DNA from 3 places in the Streptomyces sp. NPDC102279 genome. Region 2 is predicted to be linked to each of the others. Evidence: riboswitches for the same ligand, from Rfam matches in the RefSeq annotation. Region 2 holds a riboswitch; each other region holds the start of a gene.
The links. A riboswitch is a leader RNA that binds a small molecule or an ion and turns the genes downstream of it on or off. The one in region 2 is predicted to bind cyclic di-AMP.

Region 1: it holds a riboswitch for cyclic di-AMP, as region 2 does, so the genes downstream of both, ACIRQH_RS17860 (C40 family peptidase) here and ACIRQH_RS02935 (NlpC/P60 family protein) in region 2, are expected to answer to the same signal.
Region 3: it holds a riboswitch for cyclic di-AMP, as region 2 does, so the genes downstream of both, ACIRQH_RS06865 (M23 family metallopeptidase) here and ACIRQH_RS02935 (NlpC/P60 family protein) in region 2, are expected to answer to the same signal.

Annotation. Positions count from the first base shown of each region.
Region 1 is NZ_JBIWLU010000006.1:498,092-502,955, forward strand. Features, by position in the region: gene ACIRQH_RS17850 (ATP-dependent Clp protease proteolytic subunit) at 182-817, shown strand; gene ACIRQH_RS17855 (hypothetical protein) at 825-1,130, shown strand; cyclic di-AMP (ydaO/yuaA leader) riboswitch at 1,467-1,665, shown strand; gene ACIRQH_RS17860 (C40 family peptidase) at 1,669-2,142, shown strand; gene ACIRQH_RS17865 (LysE family translocator) at 2,275-2,949, opposite strand; gene ACIRQH_RS17870 (LysR family transcriptional regulator) at 3,098-4,039, shown strand; gene ACIRQH_RS17875 (ATP-binding protein) at 4,164-4,622, opposite strand; gene ACIRQH_RS17880 (helix-turn-helix domain-containing protein) at 4,834-4,864, shown strand, end outside.
Region 2 is NZ_JBIWLU010000001.1:686,089-690,952, forward strand. Features, by position in the region: gene ACIRQH_RS02925 (PadR family transcriptional regulator) at 1-190, opposite strand, end outside; gene ACIRQH_RS02930 (hypothetical protein) at 358-675, shown strand; gene ACIRQH_RS02935 (NlpC/P60 family protein) at 742-2,169, opposite strand; cyclic di-AMP (ydaO/yuaA leader) riboswitch at 2,178-2,349, opposite strand; gene ACIRQH_RS02940 (hypothetical protein) at 2,814-3,038, shown strand; gene ACIRQH_RS02945 (alpha/beta hydrolase) at 3,083-3,829, opposite strand; gene ACIRQH_RS02950 (hypothetical protein) at 4,276-4,449, opposite strand; gene ACIRQH_RS02955 (beta-glucanase) at 4,595-4,864, opposite strand, start outside.
Region 3 is NZ_JBIWLU010000003.1:21,794-26,657, reverse strand. Features, by position in the region: gene ACIRQH_RS06880 (dihydrofolate reductase family protein) at 1-698, shown strand, start outside; tRNA gene ACIRQH_RS06875 (tRNA-Met) at 843-916, shown strand; gene ACIRQH_RS06870 (PP2C family protein-serine/threonine phosphatase) at 1,120-2,346, shown strand; cyclic di-AMP (ydaO/yuaA leader) riboswitch at 2,604-2,761, shown strand; gene ACIRQH_RS06865 (M23 family metallopeptidase) at 2,773-3,810, shown strand; gene ACIRQH_RS06860 (aldo/keto reductase) at 3,939-4,864, shown strand, end outside.

The sequences.
Region 1 (4,864 bases), on a different contig from region 2:
GGTCGCGTCGGGTTCCGCGGAGCGCGGGACCCCTCCGGAACGCGGCGCGAGGCGCGCCCGGAACGACTCCCCGGCCGTCTGACAAGGCCCTTTCGCTCTCAGCATGGGCCCCTTCCCGAGTGACGTACGTCCTGTACATTTTTTACAGATGTCGATCCATCGACCGCGAGGAGGGGTGCCCATGCACCGCCCGTCCGCCCGCCACGTCCTGCCCGAGTTCACCGAACGCACCGGCGCGGGACATCAGAGGCGGGATCCCTACGCGAAGCTGTTCGACGAGCGGATCGTGTTCCTCGGGACATCCATCGACGACACGTCGGCGAACGACGTGATGGCGCAGTTCACGCACCTCGAACACCGCGACCCCGACCGGGACATCTCGCTGTACATCAACTCGCCCGGCGGCTCGTTCGGCGCCATGACCGCCGTCTACGACACCATGCGCTTCGTCACCTGCGACGTGCGGACGGTCTGCCTGGGCCAGGCGGCGTCGGCCGCGGCCGTCCTGCTGGCGGCCGGCACCCCCGGCAAGCGGCTCGCACTCCCCGGGGCGCGGGTCCTCGTCCACCAGCCGTCGGTTGCGGACCCGGTCCACGGACGGGCGAGCGATCTGATCGTCCACGCCGAGGAGTTGACACGCACCCGCACGGCCCTGGAGGAGATGCTCGTACGGCACACCGGGCAGAGCCCCGAGCGGGTGACCGCGGACATCGGGCGGGATCTGCTCCTCGACGCGCCCGCGGCTCTGGAGTACGGGTTCGTCGACCGGATCGTGCCGAGCCGCGGGGCCTCGGCCGGCGCACCCGGCGCGAGGTGAGCGGCCGATGATCCCCGACCTCCCTCCGCTGCCCGCGCTGACCCGCGCGGAGGCCGAGCTGATCGACCGCTATCTGGACGTGGTCGACCTGGTGGGCCGGATCAACCCGGCCCACCCCGGCGACACCTACCGGGGGCTGCGCGCCGCCCAGGCACTGGTCGCCAAGGCGACGGCCCTGCGGGACGCGCTCGCGCTCATGCACCAGCGGGGCGAGAGCGAGGTGCACGCGCCGACCCTGGCTCAGGCGCTGCGCGTGCTGGACGGTGAGCGGCGGACCGCCCGGGTCACGATCCCGCCCGCGTCCGGCAGTTGAGGCACCCGCAGCCGGGTCCGGCGCGCACCGCGTCGCCGGACCGTCCGCGCCGCGACTCAAACGCACCAGATGGTGTACCCCCTGATGGCGTAGGAATCAGTCCTTTCTTGGACCCCTCCGACTTGCGCAACACGGAGGACAGAAAGGCGGAATGAGGGGTTCCGGTGCAGGTGCGGGGGTCGCCCGTGTCCCCAACACCCCTTCGAACAGAGGGGTGTCCACCCGAACGGGTGAGTGGTGAGTAAGCCCACAAAACACCGGTTCCGCTCGGATTTTCCGCCGTTCATGGGTGAAGATCCCTTCCGACGACAAGCCCCCGCCACAGCGGCGGGGCGGTCCGGGCGGACGCCGAGTCCTGCCGCCGCCCGGATGCCCGGTCGACAGAAGTGGATCGGCAGGAGTGGAGGACCCAGCACGACGGTCCGCCGGAGCAGCATTCCCGGCGGTCCTTGGGGTGAAGCCGCAGCAGCGGCCGGGCAACTTCGCCAGCCCGAATCCGACAGGTCATCCTTCACAGGCGGCTGACGAAGGGTTGCGCATGACTGCGCTCAATCGTGTCCCGTCGCTGTGGACCAGGGCCGGTACGGCCTCGGCCCTCACCATCGCCGCCGTCGGCGGCAGCCTCGTGGTCCCTGGTGTCGCACCCGACGCCCAGGCGGCCACGACCGCGACGAAGGCACTCCAGGTCGCGGCCTCGAAGCACGGCGCCCCGTACAAGTACGGCGCCACGGGACCGCACCGCTTCGACTGCTCCGGGCTCACGCTCTACTCGTTCAAGAAGGCGGGCAAGAAGCTGCCTCGAACGGCCGCGGCGCAGTACAACAAGACACACCACGTCTCCGCCTCGCATCGCAAGGCCGGGGACCTCGTGTTCTTCCACTCGGGCCGGAGCGTGTACCACGTCGGCATCTACGCCGGGAAGGGAAAGATCTGGCACTCCCCGAAGACCGGGGAAGTGGTGAAGCTCCAGAAGATCTGGACACGGAGCGTCTGGTACGGGCGGGTCAGCTGACCTGCCCCTGGGCGGCGGCGGGGGCCGCCGCCCAGGGAACACCTCCGTCCGGCAGCCTCGTCGGCGTGCCCCCTGGCCGACCGTGCGCCGGACGGCCGGTGACCGTCCCCTCCGCCCTCCGGCGGCGCCCTCTCAGCCCCTCAGCGGCTCCAGGAGCAGCACGAGGCCGAGCACGGTGAGCGCACCGCCGGTGACGGCCTCCACGGCGCGTGCGGCACGCGGCCGGCGCAGCCACCGTCCCAGCCGGTCCACGAGCAGCGCGACCACCGGGAACCACACCAGGGCCAGCACGACCACGATCAGCGCCAGGAGCAGCGTCCGCGGCATCGCGGGGCTGCCCGACGGCACGAACTGCGGCAGCAGGCTGAGAAAGGTGATCGGCGCCTTCGGGTTGAGTGCGTTGGTGACGAAGCCCTGCCGCAGCGGTCGAGCGGCCGGTCCGGCCGGCGCCGCCCCACTCGCACCCGCGCCCGGCCCCGCCCCGTCGTCCGTCGAGGGCGTACCCGTCCCGTCGGCCCCGCGCGGCCGCCCCAGCGCGTGCACGGTACGCAGGCCCAGGTACAGCACGTAGGCGCCGCCGAGCAGCTGGAGCGTCCGGAACAGCGCCGGAACGGCCGTCAGGACCGCGGCGACCCCGGCGACGGCCAGCGCCGTGTGCAGGAGCAGGCCGCCCGCGATGCCGAGGGCGCACGCGACTCCGGCCCGTCGCGAGACGAGGGCGTTGCGTACGACGACGGTGAAGTCGGCCCCGGGCATGGCGACCATGCCGGCGGCGACTCCGGTGAAGGCGAAGAGCTGTGCGTCCATGGCCCCAGGTTCACCCGCGCGGGCCTTCAGCAGGTATGTCGAATATCCTGGGATTGCCTTAAGCATTCGTTTAGACCGCGGGGAGAGGTCATCCACAGACCCCTCCCCTTCGGTACGGAAGAGGCCTCTGGGTACGGGAGAGCGGCACATGTACGACCCGACGCGACTGGCCGCGCTGGTGGCGGTGGCCGAGGCGGGCTCGATCACCCGGGCCGCCGAACGGCTCGGATACACGCCGCCCGCGCTCTCCCAGCAGGTGGCGAAGCTGGAACGGGAGGCGGGGGCCACGCTGCTGGTGCGCTCGCACCGCGGGACGCGGCTCACCGGCGCCGGCGAGCTGCTGGTGGCGCGGGCCCGGCGGGTGCTCGACGAGATGGAGCTGGCCCGGCACGAACTCGCCCGGTTGGCGGGCCTGTCGGGCGGGACACTGCGGCTCGGCACCTTCCAGACGGCGGGCATCCATCTGCTGCCGCCGGTGCTCAGCGCGTTCCGCCGGGCCCATCCGGACGTGGAACTGGCGGTCGCCGACTACGAACCTCCGCACGGGATCGCGGCGGTCGCGTCCGGCGAGGTGGACCTGGCACTCACGCACACCTACGAGCCCGCACCGCGTGTCCCGCTGCCCTCGTCCGTCGCCGTCGAGCCCGTCCTGGTCGAGGAGTTGGTCCTGGTGACCGCTCCCGGGCACGTGCTCGCGGCCGGTTCGGGGCGGCTGCCCCTCGCGGACCTGGCGGGCCAGCCGCTGATCAGCATGGCGCCGGACCACCCACCGCGGCAGGCCGTGGAGGCCGCTCTCGCCCGGGCCGGTGCCACTCCCGCCGTGCTCGTCGAGACGCCGGGCTACGCCCTGGTGTGCGCGCTGGTCAGCGCCGGGCTCGGGGTCGCGGTCGTGCCGGAGATGGTGGCGTCGACCGCCGCGACTCCGGTGGGGACGCGGCTGCTCGACCCGGGAGACCTGCGCCGCACGATCTCGGTCGTCCACCGCGCCGACGGGACCACACCCGCCGCCGACGCGTTCCGCGCCCTGCTGCGCGGCGCGTTCGGTCGCGTCGGCCGCGGACACCCGTACGGCAACCGTCCGCAGGCGTAGGTCCGCACGCGTCCCGGCCACTCGTCGCACCCGGGTTTCGCTCGCCCGTCGCGCCGTGCGGGTCCGGATGCCTGTCCGCCCGACTGCCGCGCGTCCGGCCGGAGACGGGGTCCGCGCGGTGGCTCTATGCCTCGGGTGGCCCCCCGGCCGCGACCCGCTGGACCGGTACCGTCCAGGGGAGTTCGATGGAGACCGTCTTGCCGCCCTCGCGGGTGGCGCGGACGCTCAGTCTGCCGCCGCACTCGTTGGCGAGCCAGCGGATGATCACCATGCCGCGGCCGTTGTCCTGCTGGACCGCCGCGGGCAGTCGCTTCGGGAAGCGCGGATGGCTGTCGGTGACGCCGATCCGCAGGCGCTCCTCCCGGTCGAGGCACACGTCGACCGTGAAGGTGGGCGACTGCCCGAAGGTGTGCTGAACGGCGTTGGTGGCCAGTTCGGACACGATCAGGCGGACGGTCTCACCGACTTCGGCGTCGCCCGGCAGGCCCCATTCGGCCAGCACTTCCGCGACGAATTTACGGGCCACGGAAACCGAGACGGCTTCGCTCGGCAGGGTGACGGCTGCTTCCTGGTGATCTGCCATGGCGAGGTCGTCCCTTTCCCACGGGACCGGAGTCCGACACGGAGCGGATGGTTCGAGTACGGTCCCGGACTGGTGCTTGCGCCAGACTGCCATTAGCGGGCCGGTCGCGGGTGCGATCCACCGAGTAATGCATATATCTGTCGCTCGATGCGGTGAACTCTGCGTCGGCAGAGCGTATTCGGGCGGCTTGGAAGGAGTAAGGAGAACGGCCATGCAGCACGGTCCCGCGGTGCGCCGCCGCA
Region 2 (4,864 bases):
GCACCTGCGACAACAGGCCGGCCTCCAGGAGGCGGTCGCACTGCGCGTAGACCTGGGCGTGCGGAACGGACCAGAAGGGTGCCACCGTGCGCGCCGCCTCACCCTTGACGTCGTACGCGCTGGCCTCGCCGAGCTTGTCGATGACGCCGAGCACGAGGAACGAGGCGGTGGTCAACCGAGCATCAGCCATGCGTCCGACCGTATCGCCACCCGAACACCGCACGGCACACCCGTGACCACGCCGCAGAGGGCGCCCGACGCGAAGAAGCCGCGGGTGACCGTCACAATGCGGGGTATACGGGCGATCACACTGCCGACCGCACTCAGGCCCGCGGGGCACGCACGCTAGGAGTTCCTGTGACCACCTACGTCATCACCGTTCCCGGGACGTTCGTCCACGGCGTCTCGGACGCCTCCCGCGCAGACGTGGAACGCAGGCTGCGCCCTCAGGACCCGCAGAACACGGACCTGGGCGAGACCGAGGAGCTGAGCCTGCTCAGCGTGGACGAGAACCACACGTTCTCGGTCCGGCTGGAGGTCGAGGCGGCGGACCGGCGGACCGCCGAGGCGGAGGCCGTTCGGCTCGTCTCCGGCGCGCTGCGCGAGAGCGGCCTCTCGGAGAACGACGCTCCGCTGGGACCGGCCGCCGTCACGGGAATCGACAGCGAGTTCTGACGAGGCGAGAGAGCCGGAGTGGCCGGTGGGCCGCGGTGTGCCCGCGGCCGACCGGTCCCCCGCACCTCAGACCGGCCGCACGACGCTGTGGATCGCCGCCTGCCCGGCGTGCTGGACGGACTCCTCGCTGATCCGCCCTCCGGGGCTGGGCGCGTGGACCATCATGCCGTCGCCGACGTAGATGCCCACGTGGCTCAGGTCCCCGTGGAAGAAGACCAGGTCGCCCGGCTGGACACCTGCCAGGGCGATCGCCGGTCCGATCCGCGCCTGGTCGGACGTCGACCGCGGGAGCAGCACACCGGCGCTGCGCCAGGCGGCCTGGGTCAGGCCGGAGGGGTCGTACGAGCCGGGCCCGGACGCTCCCCACACGCACGGCCTGCCGACCTGGGCGCGGGCGAACGCGACGGCCTCGGCGGCCCGGGTGTCGTACCCGGTGACCGGCGGCGCCGCCACGGCGGTGATGCTCCCGGTGTCGTAGCCGGGGTTCGGAGCGGCGGACCAGGGAGCGCCGGGCGCAGGCTCGTTGACGGGCGCCGGCCACGACGGGCGCCAACTGTCGTCGACGGCCGGGGCGGACCACGACTCCCGCACCGGCCGGTACTCGACCGCGGCGGCCGGCAGCGGGGCACTCTCCACCTGGGGATGTCCGGCCTCCACGGCCGGCCACGCGGCACTCGCCACCGACGGGTACGTGGCCGGCGCGGCCGGCACCGGCACGTTCTCCGCCGGCCAGTACGGGGCCGGCGGGACGGCCGTCTCCGCGGCCGGCAGCTCCACGGACGGGTAGGCGACCGGCACCGCCACGCTCTGCCGGGCGTTGTGCCGGGTCAGCAGTTCCTGTGCGGCGGCCAGTTTGCGCCGGGCGCGGTCCTTGCGGAACCGCGGGGAGGACGTGTCCGGGGCGGGCGTGGGTTGTGACACCACCGGAAGGGGTCCGGTGGCCGGGGAGCCCCTGTCCGGCACCGCGAGGGCGCGCCCGGTCGTCGGCCCGGACACAGGGCCCGCGGTCAGTTCGAGAACGGGGCGCGCGGTGAGTTCCGCGACAGGTGCCGCGGTGAGTTCCGCGACCGGGCCCGCTGCCACTTCCCGTACGGGGGCCGCCGTCAACTCGGCCACGGCGCGGGCGCCTTGGGCAGGCAGCTCCCCGGGGCTTCCCGCACCCCCACCGGGCCGGCCGGCCACGCGCCCGCGGTCGGGCTGCCGGTCCATGGGCAGTACGGCCGCGACCGTGGGCCCGAGCCGGGAGCGCGCCCCGTCGAACCACTGCCGCATCAGGTCGCTTTGAGCGGGATCGACACCTCCGCGCTCGTCCGCGGCCGGGCGCTGGTCCGTGAGCCGTCGGGCCACGGCGCGTCGGTCGCCCTGGCGGGAGGAGAGGCTCGACAGAGCGCGGGTGGCGTTGAAGTTGCCGGTGTCGTCCTCGGCCCGGTCGTAGAGGGATGCGAGCCGTCGGCGGACTTCATCGCCACTGGGCTGGGTGCGTTCCGGCGCCATGGGGATGGCACTCCTTCCGTCGTCCGCCTACCGGGTTAGCTGTCGGGTTCGGGCGGACGGTTCCGGAAGGTATGCCCTACGGCCTGTGCCTCGTGAGGCAGTCGGCCGATTCACCCCAGGTTCGGTGGGTCCCCGGCTCCGGCTGCCACGAGGGCGGGCCGGACTCGGCGGAGGCCGCGCCGCCCGGCGAGCTTTCGCCGGAGGGAGTCGGGCGGCCTGGTCGTCAACTTAGCCATGTTGTGACCCCCGTGTGAAGATCCACGTCCCAGATGTCCGATACATTTTCGTGACCTTCGTCGCATCGCCCCGCTGTGCGACGACGGGAGCACGCCCCGTACGCGAACCGGCCGTCGGGACAACCGCGTTCGGCGGTGAGCCCCCTCCACGAGTCCGTCCTCGTCCAGCTCCGTCCACCAAGTCTCCACGGCGGGCCGGGGCTTCCGGTCGGCCCGGAACAGGCCGTTCGAGGTGCGAACAGAACTGGCGTTCCCTGACGGCTCGTTCGACATCGGCGGCTGTCGATGGTCATGCGGTGACCGGTTCTGGCCGACCCGGCCGGATGACCACCGCGTCGGCGTCGCGGCCCTACCGTCGAGGCATGGAAGGCCCGCGGAAGGCCCTGAGAGCGAGTCGAGGATCCCCACGTGCACGATGCACCGATCTATGCCCAACTGATCTCCGAACGCGGTGACATACCGACGCTCGTCCGGAGCGAGGCCCGGCGGCTGCAGCGCGACTTCGAGTGGATCCTCAGCTGGGATCCGTCCACGGGCGGTCCGCTTCCCGGGTCCGCCCCGCGCGTGACGGCCGGCTCGCGTCGTTCCTTCGCCCCCGGCCCCGATCCCGCAGACCGGCTGGAGTCCGCCTAGGGCCTGTCCGGCGGGAGCCGCCGCGTACAGGGTCGGACGCGGAACTAGAGGACGCCGGGTTCGCCGTCCGGCCCCTCGGCGGGAAGCCGTCCGCCCGGGCCGTCGGCCCGGGACACCAGACCGGCGACCGCCGAGCCCGTGGCCTCGTGCCAGGTCCGCGCGCGCCGCAGCATCGCGTGGTCACCGTTCGCCACCCGTACGGCGCTCGCGGAGGAGCCTTCCTTCGCGGCCCGGCGCACCAGGGCGAAGGACGCCGCGGGCTCGGTGATCCGGTCCCGGTCGCCGTGCAGCACGATCACCCGCTTGTCCCGCAGATGCGCCACGGGCTCGCCCTCCGGGCACCAGGGCGCGAGGGCGACCACGGCCCGGACCTGGGGAGCGGCCGCGGCGCGCAGCGCGGCGCGGCCGCCCATCGAGTGGCCGACGAGTACCACCGGCACGTCTCCCACCAACTCCGTGAGTTCGGTGAGGGCCCGGTGTACGTCGGCGACCGGATCGGCGGCGGCTCCGTTCCACCCGCGTACCCGGTAGCGCACCTGCCCGACGAAGACGTCCTCGTCCGGCACGGCCCGGGTGACGGAGCCCACGAAAGGCCGCATGCGCAGGCCGGAGACGTGCCAGGGCCGGGAGGGAGCGAGGCTGTCCGCCCTGCCCCCGTGCAGGATCAGCACCGCGGCCCGCGTCGGTCCCGCGTCCCCGCCTGAGAGCCGGCGCGGCACCAGCGCCGTCAGCGTCCGGGCCGCCCCGGGCCGCAGTCCGTCACGGGCGGACATCCGCGCAGAGCCTCGCATGACACCTCTTCACCGTCAGAGCGCTTTCCACGCCTCACCCTAGGCCGACGAGGGATCGTGCCGCCGGTCACTGGGTATCCGTAGCCGAGGCGGGCGCGGTTTGGTGAGGCCTCCGCCCGTCGGGGCGTGTACGCGCCGGCTTCCGTGGGGCCTGGTCGTCGCGACGTCGCGAACGGTCGCCGGGAATGCCCCGGGTCTTACGGGCGGCGGCGCGTTCTCGGCGGAGCTGCCGTTCCCGTGCCGTCCGGTTCGCCGCGATGAGCCGGTTCCGGACGCGTTCGCGGCTCACCCGCGGATCTGCCCGGGGCCCGCCCCCGGTCGTCCCTGTCCAGCTCGACCGGAGGCGGGCAGCAGGGGGAACCACAGCTCCCCCACGTCGTCCCGGCCGTGTGCGGTCACGAGACGGGGACGCGCGTCGGCGTTCGCGGCGGGCGGTCGGCGCGGTCTCACCCGGCTCCTCCGGGGCGGGTGCCGTAGCCGTTGCGCCACTCCTGGTAGAGCCGCCACAGTCGCTCGGCGTTCGGACAGCGGCCCGACTCCCGCTGGCACGTGCGGCAGCTGCCCACGTGGCCGATGTACGCGGCCTCGGGAGTCTCTCGCCCCGGTTGCGGATTCGTCATGGCCCTCGGCACCCGTCGGTGCGACGTGCACGAACGCGACGTCGCTACTGATGCCGTACTTCCGCGCCACGTCGCCCGTTGGATGCACCCGCTGGGACCCAATTTCGTTCTGGCCCACCCGACTTCGCCCGTCGCGCCCGCCGGGTCAGTCGAGCAGGCCGACGTCCACCGCCACACCGTCCGGCTCGTCGGACCCGGGTCTGCGGACGATCAGGCCGTCCACCGCGAAGTCCATCTCGGAGACGTCGGGAGTGGGCGGCGGGTGGTAACGCCCGCCGCACACCGACAGGTTGACGATGAGATACGCCTCCCAGTGCCTGCCCACCCCGCGCCGGTCGGCGAAGGCGCGGACGCCGTTCACCCACCACACGACGCGGTGGGCGCCGAACTCGACCACGAGGTCCACCCACGCCCC
Region 3 (4,864 bases), on a different contig from region 2:
TGGTCGAGGGCGGCGGACGGGTCCACACCCAGCTCGTACGGGAGGGACTCGCCGACGAACTGCAGCTCGCCGTCGCGCCGCTCTTCGTCGGGCAGCCGGACGCGCCGCGACTGTTCGGGACCGGGGCCTATCCCCCCGGCCGTATGCGGCTCGTCGAGACCCGGCCCGTCGGGGACGTCGTCCTCATCCGCTACGTCCCCACCGCGCCCGGCACCGGCCGGACCGCCTCCGCCGCCGACCGGCGGTGGCTGGCCCTCGCCTGCGAGCTGGCGGCCTCCTGCCCGCCCTCGGAGACCGCGTTCAGTGTGGGCGCCGTGGTCGTCGCGGCCGACGGGACTGAGCTGGCCCGCGGCCACTCCCGCGAGGGCGACGACCCCGTGGTGCACGCCGAGGAGGCCGCCCTCGCCAAGATCGACCCGGCCGACCCGCGGCTGCCCGCCGCCACCGTCTACAGCAGCCTGGAGCCGTGCGCCCGCCGTGCCTCCCGGCCCGCACCCTGCGCCCGGCTCATCCTCGACGCCGGCGTACGGCGGGTCGTCACCGCCTGGCGCGAGCCCGACACCTTCGTCACCGATGCCGACGGCAACGGGCTCCTCGCCGCTGCGGGCGCCGACGTCGTCCTCCTGCCCGAGTACGAGGAGATCGCCAAGGCGCCCAACCGCCATCTGCTGGACGGGGCCGAGCACCGAACGGCCTGAGGGAACCCGCACGGCCGCGGTCGCTTGGGGCCGCTCGTGGGCCGACGCGGAGGGGCGGGCGACGCGTCGCCCGCCCGGTGGACGGCATGTGGAAGCGGAGCGTGTTCTGAGGGTCCCGCGGATGGCGTACACTGGTTTTAACGACGCGGGGTGGAGCAGCTCGGTAGCTCGCTGGGCTCATAACCCAGAGGTCGCAGGTTCAAATCCTGTCCCCGCTACTGAAGGCCAAGGGCCGGAACTCGGATTCACGAGTTCCGGCCCTTGGTGTTGGTACGGGCTCCCTTTCGCGGTCTCCTTTGCCTCTGCCGCTGTGCCGCTGTGCCGCGCCGTGCCGTTCCCGGGCTCACCCCGAAGAGCGGCGGAATCCCTCGGTCGGGCCACACCGGTCGCCCGCCGCCCCTGCTCCGGGTCTGCTGGACGTGTGGGTCAGCCAGGAGGTGAGGAGCGGACCGGAGAACTCGACGACCGGGCCGACCGCCCGCCCCTCGGTGATCCGCGGGCGACGGGGGTCTCCGGTGCTTCGGGTGCGTCCGGACCCGCGGGCGATGCCGGAACCGGTCCGGCGCGATGGCGTACGGGCCGTATCTCCTCCGTGCGCGCCCTCGTGCGAGCCCTGCCCGTGCTGCTGGTCATCGGCGGGACCTTCTACGACTACTTCACGCCGGGCGAGTTCACCGCAGCCCCCCTCTTCACGGCCGCCACCCTGATCGCCGCGCCCCTCTACTCGCTGCGCGGCACCGTCCTCACCGGCGCCGCCGCCGTCGGCGCGCTGATCCTCGTGCACCTGCGCCTCGGCATCGTCCTGCGGATCGACGCGGTCACCGAGGTCGTCACCGTCGCCACGGCGGCCGTCCTGGGCATCCTCATCAACATCCTCGTCCGGCGCAGCGACGAGCGGCTCGACTCCGTCTGGGAGATCGCCGAGTTCGCGCAGCGGGCCGTGCTGCCCGAACCCCAGGCGCGGATCGACGGCCTCGACGTCGCCGCGCGCTACGAGGCGGCCCAGGCGGACGCGTTCATCGGCGGGGACCTGTACGCGGTGCAGGACACCCCGTACGGCGTGCGGCTGGTCGTCGGGGACGTACGCGGCAAGGGGATGACGGCGGTCGCCGCCGTCGCCGTGGTCATCGGCGCGTTCCGGGAGGCGGCGGAGCAGGAGGCGACCCTGGAGGCGGTCGCGCAGCGGCTGGAGCGGGCACTGAAGCGCGAGGGCACCCGGCGCGACAACCTCGACGCCGTCGAGGGGTTCACCACTGCCGTCCTCGCGGAGATCCCGCACGACGAGGAGATCGTCCGCGTCGTCAACCGGGGGCATCCGCCGCCCCTGATGCTGCATCCCGACGGCACCCTCCTCCCGCTCACCGGCGGGCCCGCCGCGCTGCCCCTGGGGATGAGCGACCTGGGCGGCACACCCGACCGGGCGGTGCCGGCCCGTTTTCCGCACGGCGCGATCCTGCTGCTCCACACCGACGGGCTGTCCGAGGCCCGGGACGTGCGCGGGGAGTTCTACGATCCGGCCGCGCGGCTGGCCGGGCGGGTCTTCCCAGGGCCCGACGCGCTGCTGAACACCCTCGCCGACGAGGTCCGGCGGCACACGGGCGGCGCCCTCAGCGACGACATGGCGCTGCTCGCCGTCCGGCGCGGCTGACCGTCCGCGGAGGCCTTTCTTGATCGTTGTCACGAGGGGTGACCGAAGCGTGTCCCTCCGCATAACGACTGACGTACCGTCAAATGAATCCGTGTCGACGGGATGAGGCCAACTCGCCCGTTTTTCATCGCCCATGACCCCAAAGTCCTGGCCAAAAAGCGTTAATGATCAGTCTGAACAGCTTGGAATCAGGTGGCCAGGTCTATTAACGTTCGATAACGCAGCGCGGTCGTCCCAGCCGTCACAAGAGATGGCTCCGTGCGCATGCGCCGAATCCCGCAAGGGAACCGGGGAACCACCAACTTGGGGTGAATCGAGCGTATTCCGCCGTGGCAGCACGGTGGGTATACGCGCGTAGGAGACCTTCCTGCTCCGAACCCGTCAGCTAACCCGGTAGGCGAGAAGGAAGGAAAGGAGTGCGCCCACGTGGCGTCCAACCGGCCTGCTCAGCCAACCTCGTTCGCGCCGAATGACACACAGTCCTTCGGCTTCGCCTACGGCAAGGACGAGGGACCCTGGGAGGAGTGGAACCCCACCGAGGATTCCGTCCGTCCCGTTCGTGGCCGGCACCGCGTGGGAAAGCAGCGCGGCGGAGGACTCGCCCGCAGCTCCACGGTCCTCGGTGTAGGCGTCATCGCCGCAGTCGGCGCCGGTGGCATGGCCACCGCGGCGCCCGGCAAGGCGCCGGTCTCGATCTCGCTGCCCGACCTGTCCTCGGTCACCCACTCGGCCAAGGCCCTGATCAGCGACGGCGCCGAGGCCCCCAAGGGCTCCACGACTCCGCTCACCGGCGCGGGACTGACCACCGCCGACACCGCCCAGGGCACCACGGACGCCGGTGAGGCCCTGCGGGCCCGCATCATGCAGCAGGCCGAGTCGCAGCAGAACCAGGCCGACAGCGCCACCCAGGAGGCCGCCGAGACAGCCGCCGCGAAGCAGGCCACCGCGCTCGCCACCAAGCAGCAGGACGACGCGAAGGCCAAGGCGGACGCCGCGAAGAAGAAGGCGGAGGAGGAGGCCAAGGCGAAGGCCGAGGCCGAGCGTCTCGCCAAGCTCGCCAAGAGCTACTCGCTGCCGACCTCCTCGTACACCCTGACCTCGCGCTTCGGTGAGGCCGGTGCCCTGTGGTCGTCCGGCTACCACACGGGTCTCGACTTCGCGGCGCCCACCGGCACGCTGATCAAGGCCATCCACAGCGCCACCGTCACCGAGGCGGGCTGGGCCGGATCGTACGGCTACCGCACGATCCTCACCCTCGACGACGGCACCGAGCTGTGGTTCTGCCACCAGTCGTCGATCAGCGTCAGCGTCGGCCAGAAGGTCGCCACCGGCGACGTCATCGGCCGCGTGGGCGCGACGGGCAACGTCACCGGGCCGCACCTCCACCTGGAGGTCCACCCCGGCGGTGCCGCCACCGGCATCGACCCGATGGCGTGGCTCCAGGGCAAGGGCCTCAACCCCTGATCCGTACGGACTGCTGACCGGCGGCCGGCTCGCGGGGGACTCCTGCGACCGGCCGTTTCGGCGGGAGGACCGGGGCGCGCGGGATGCATGTGGAATACAGGCATCCTGTGCGGGCGTTGAATCACCCCATGACTTCTCTTCGCAAGCTCGGCTCCTCCGACCTCGAGGTCTTCCCGCTCTCGCTGGGCGGCAACGTCTTCGGCTGGACGGCGGACGAGACCCGGTCCTTCGCCGTCCTCGACGCCTACGCGGCCGCCGGCGGCAACTTCCTCGACACGGCCGACTCGTACTCGTCGTGGGTCGACGGCAACGAGGGCGGCGAGTCCGAGTCGATCATCGGCACGTGGCTGAAGGCCCGCGGCAACCGTGCGGACTTCGTCGTCGCCACCAAGGTCAGCCAGCACCCGGCCTTCCCGGGGCTCTCCGGCGCCAACATCAAGGCCGCCGCCGACGCGTCGCTGCGCCGCCTGGGCACGGACCACATCGACCTCTACTACACCCACTTCGACAAGACCGAGGTGCCGGTCGACGAGATCATCGGCGCCCTCGACGAGCTGGTGACGGCCGGCAAGGTGCGGCACATCGCCGCGTCCAACATCTCCCCGGAGCGGCTCCAGGAGTCCCTGGAGTTCTCCGACCGCGAGGGCCTCGCCCGCTACGTCGCGCTCCAGCCGCAGTACAACCTGGTCTCGCGCGACACCTACGAGGGCGCCCTGCGGGATGTCGCCTCCCGCGCCGGACTGGCCGCCGTCCCCTACTCCGCGCTCGCCGCCGGCTTCCTCACCGGCAAGTACCGTCCGGGCACGACCGTCGACTCGCCCCGTGCCGCGGGTGCGTCCAAGCACCTGGAGACGGAACGCGGACAGCGGGTCCTCACCGCGCTCGACGAGATCGCCGAGGCCCACAACGCGGCCGTTCCGACCGTCGCCCTCGCCTGGCTCGCCGCCCAGCCGACCGTCGCCGCGCCGATCGCCTCCGCCCGGACGGTGGAGCAGCTCCCGGCCCTGCTGGGTGTCGCGGACCTGTCGCTGACGGAGGCGGAACTGTCACGCCT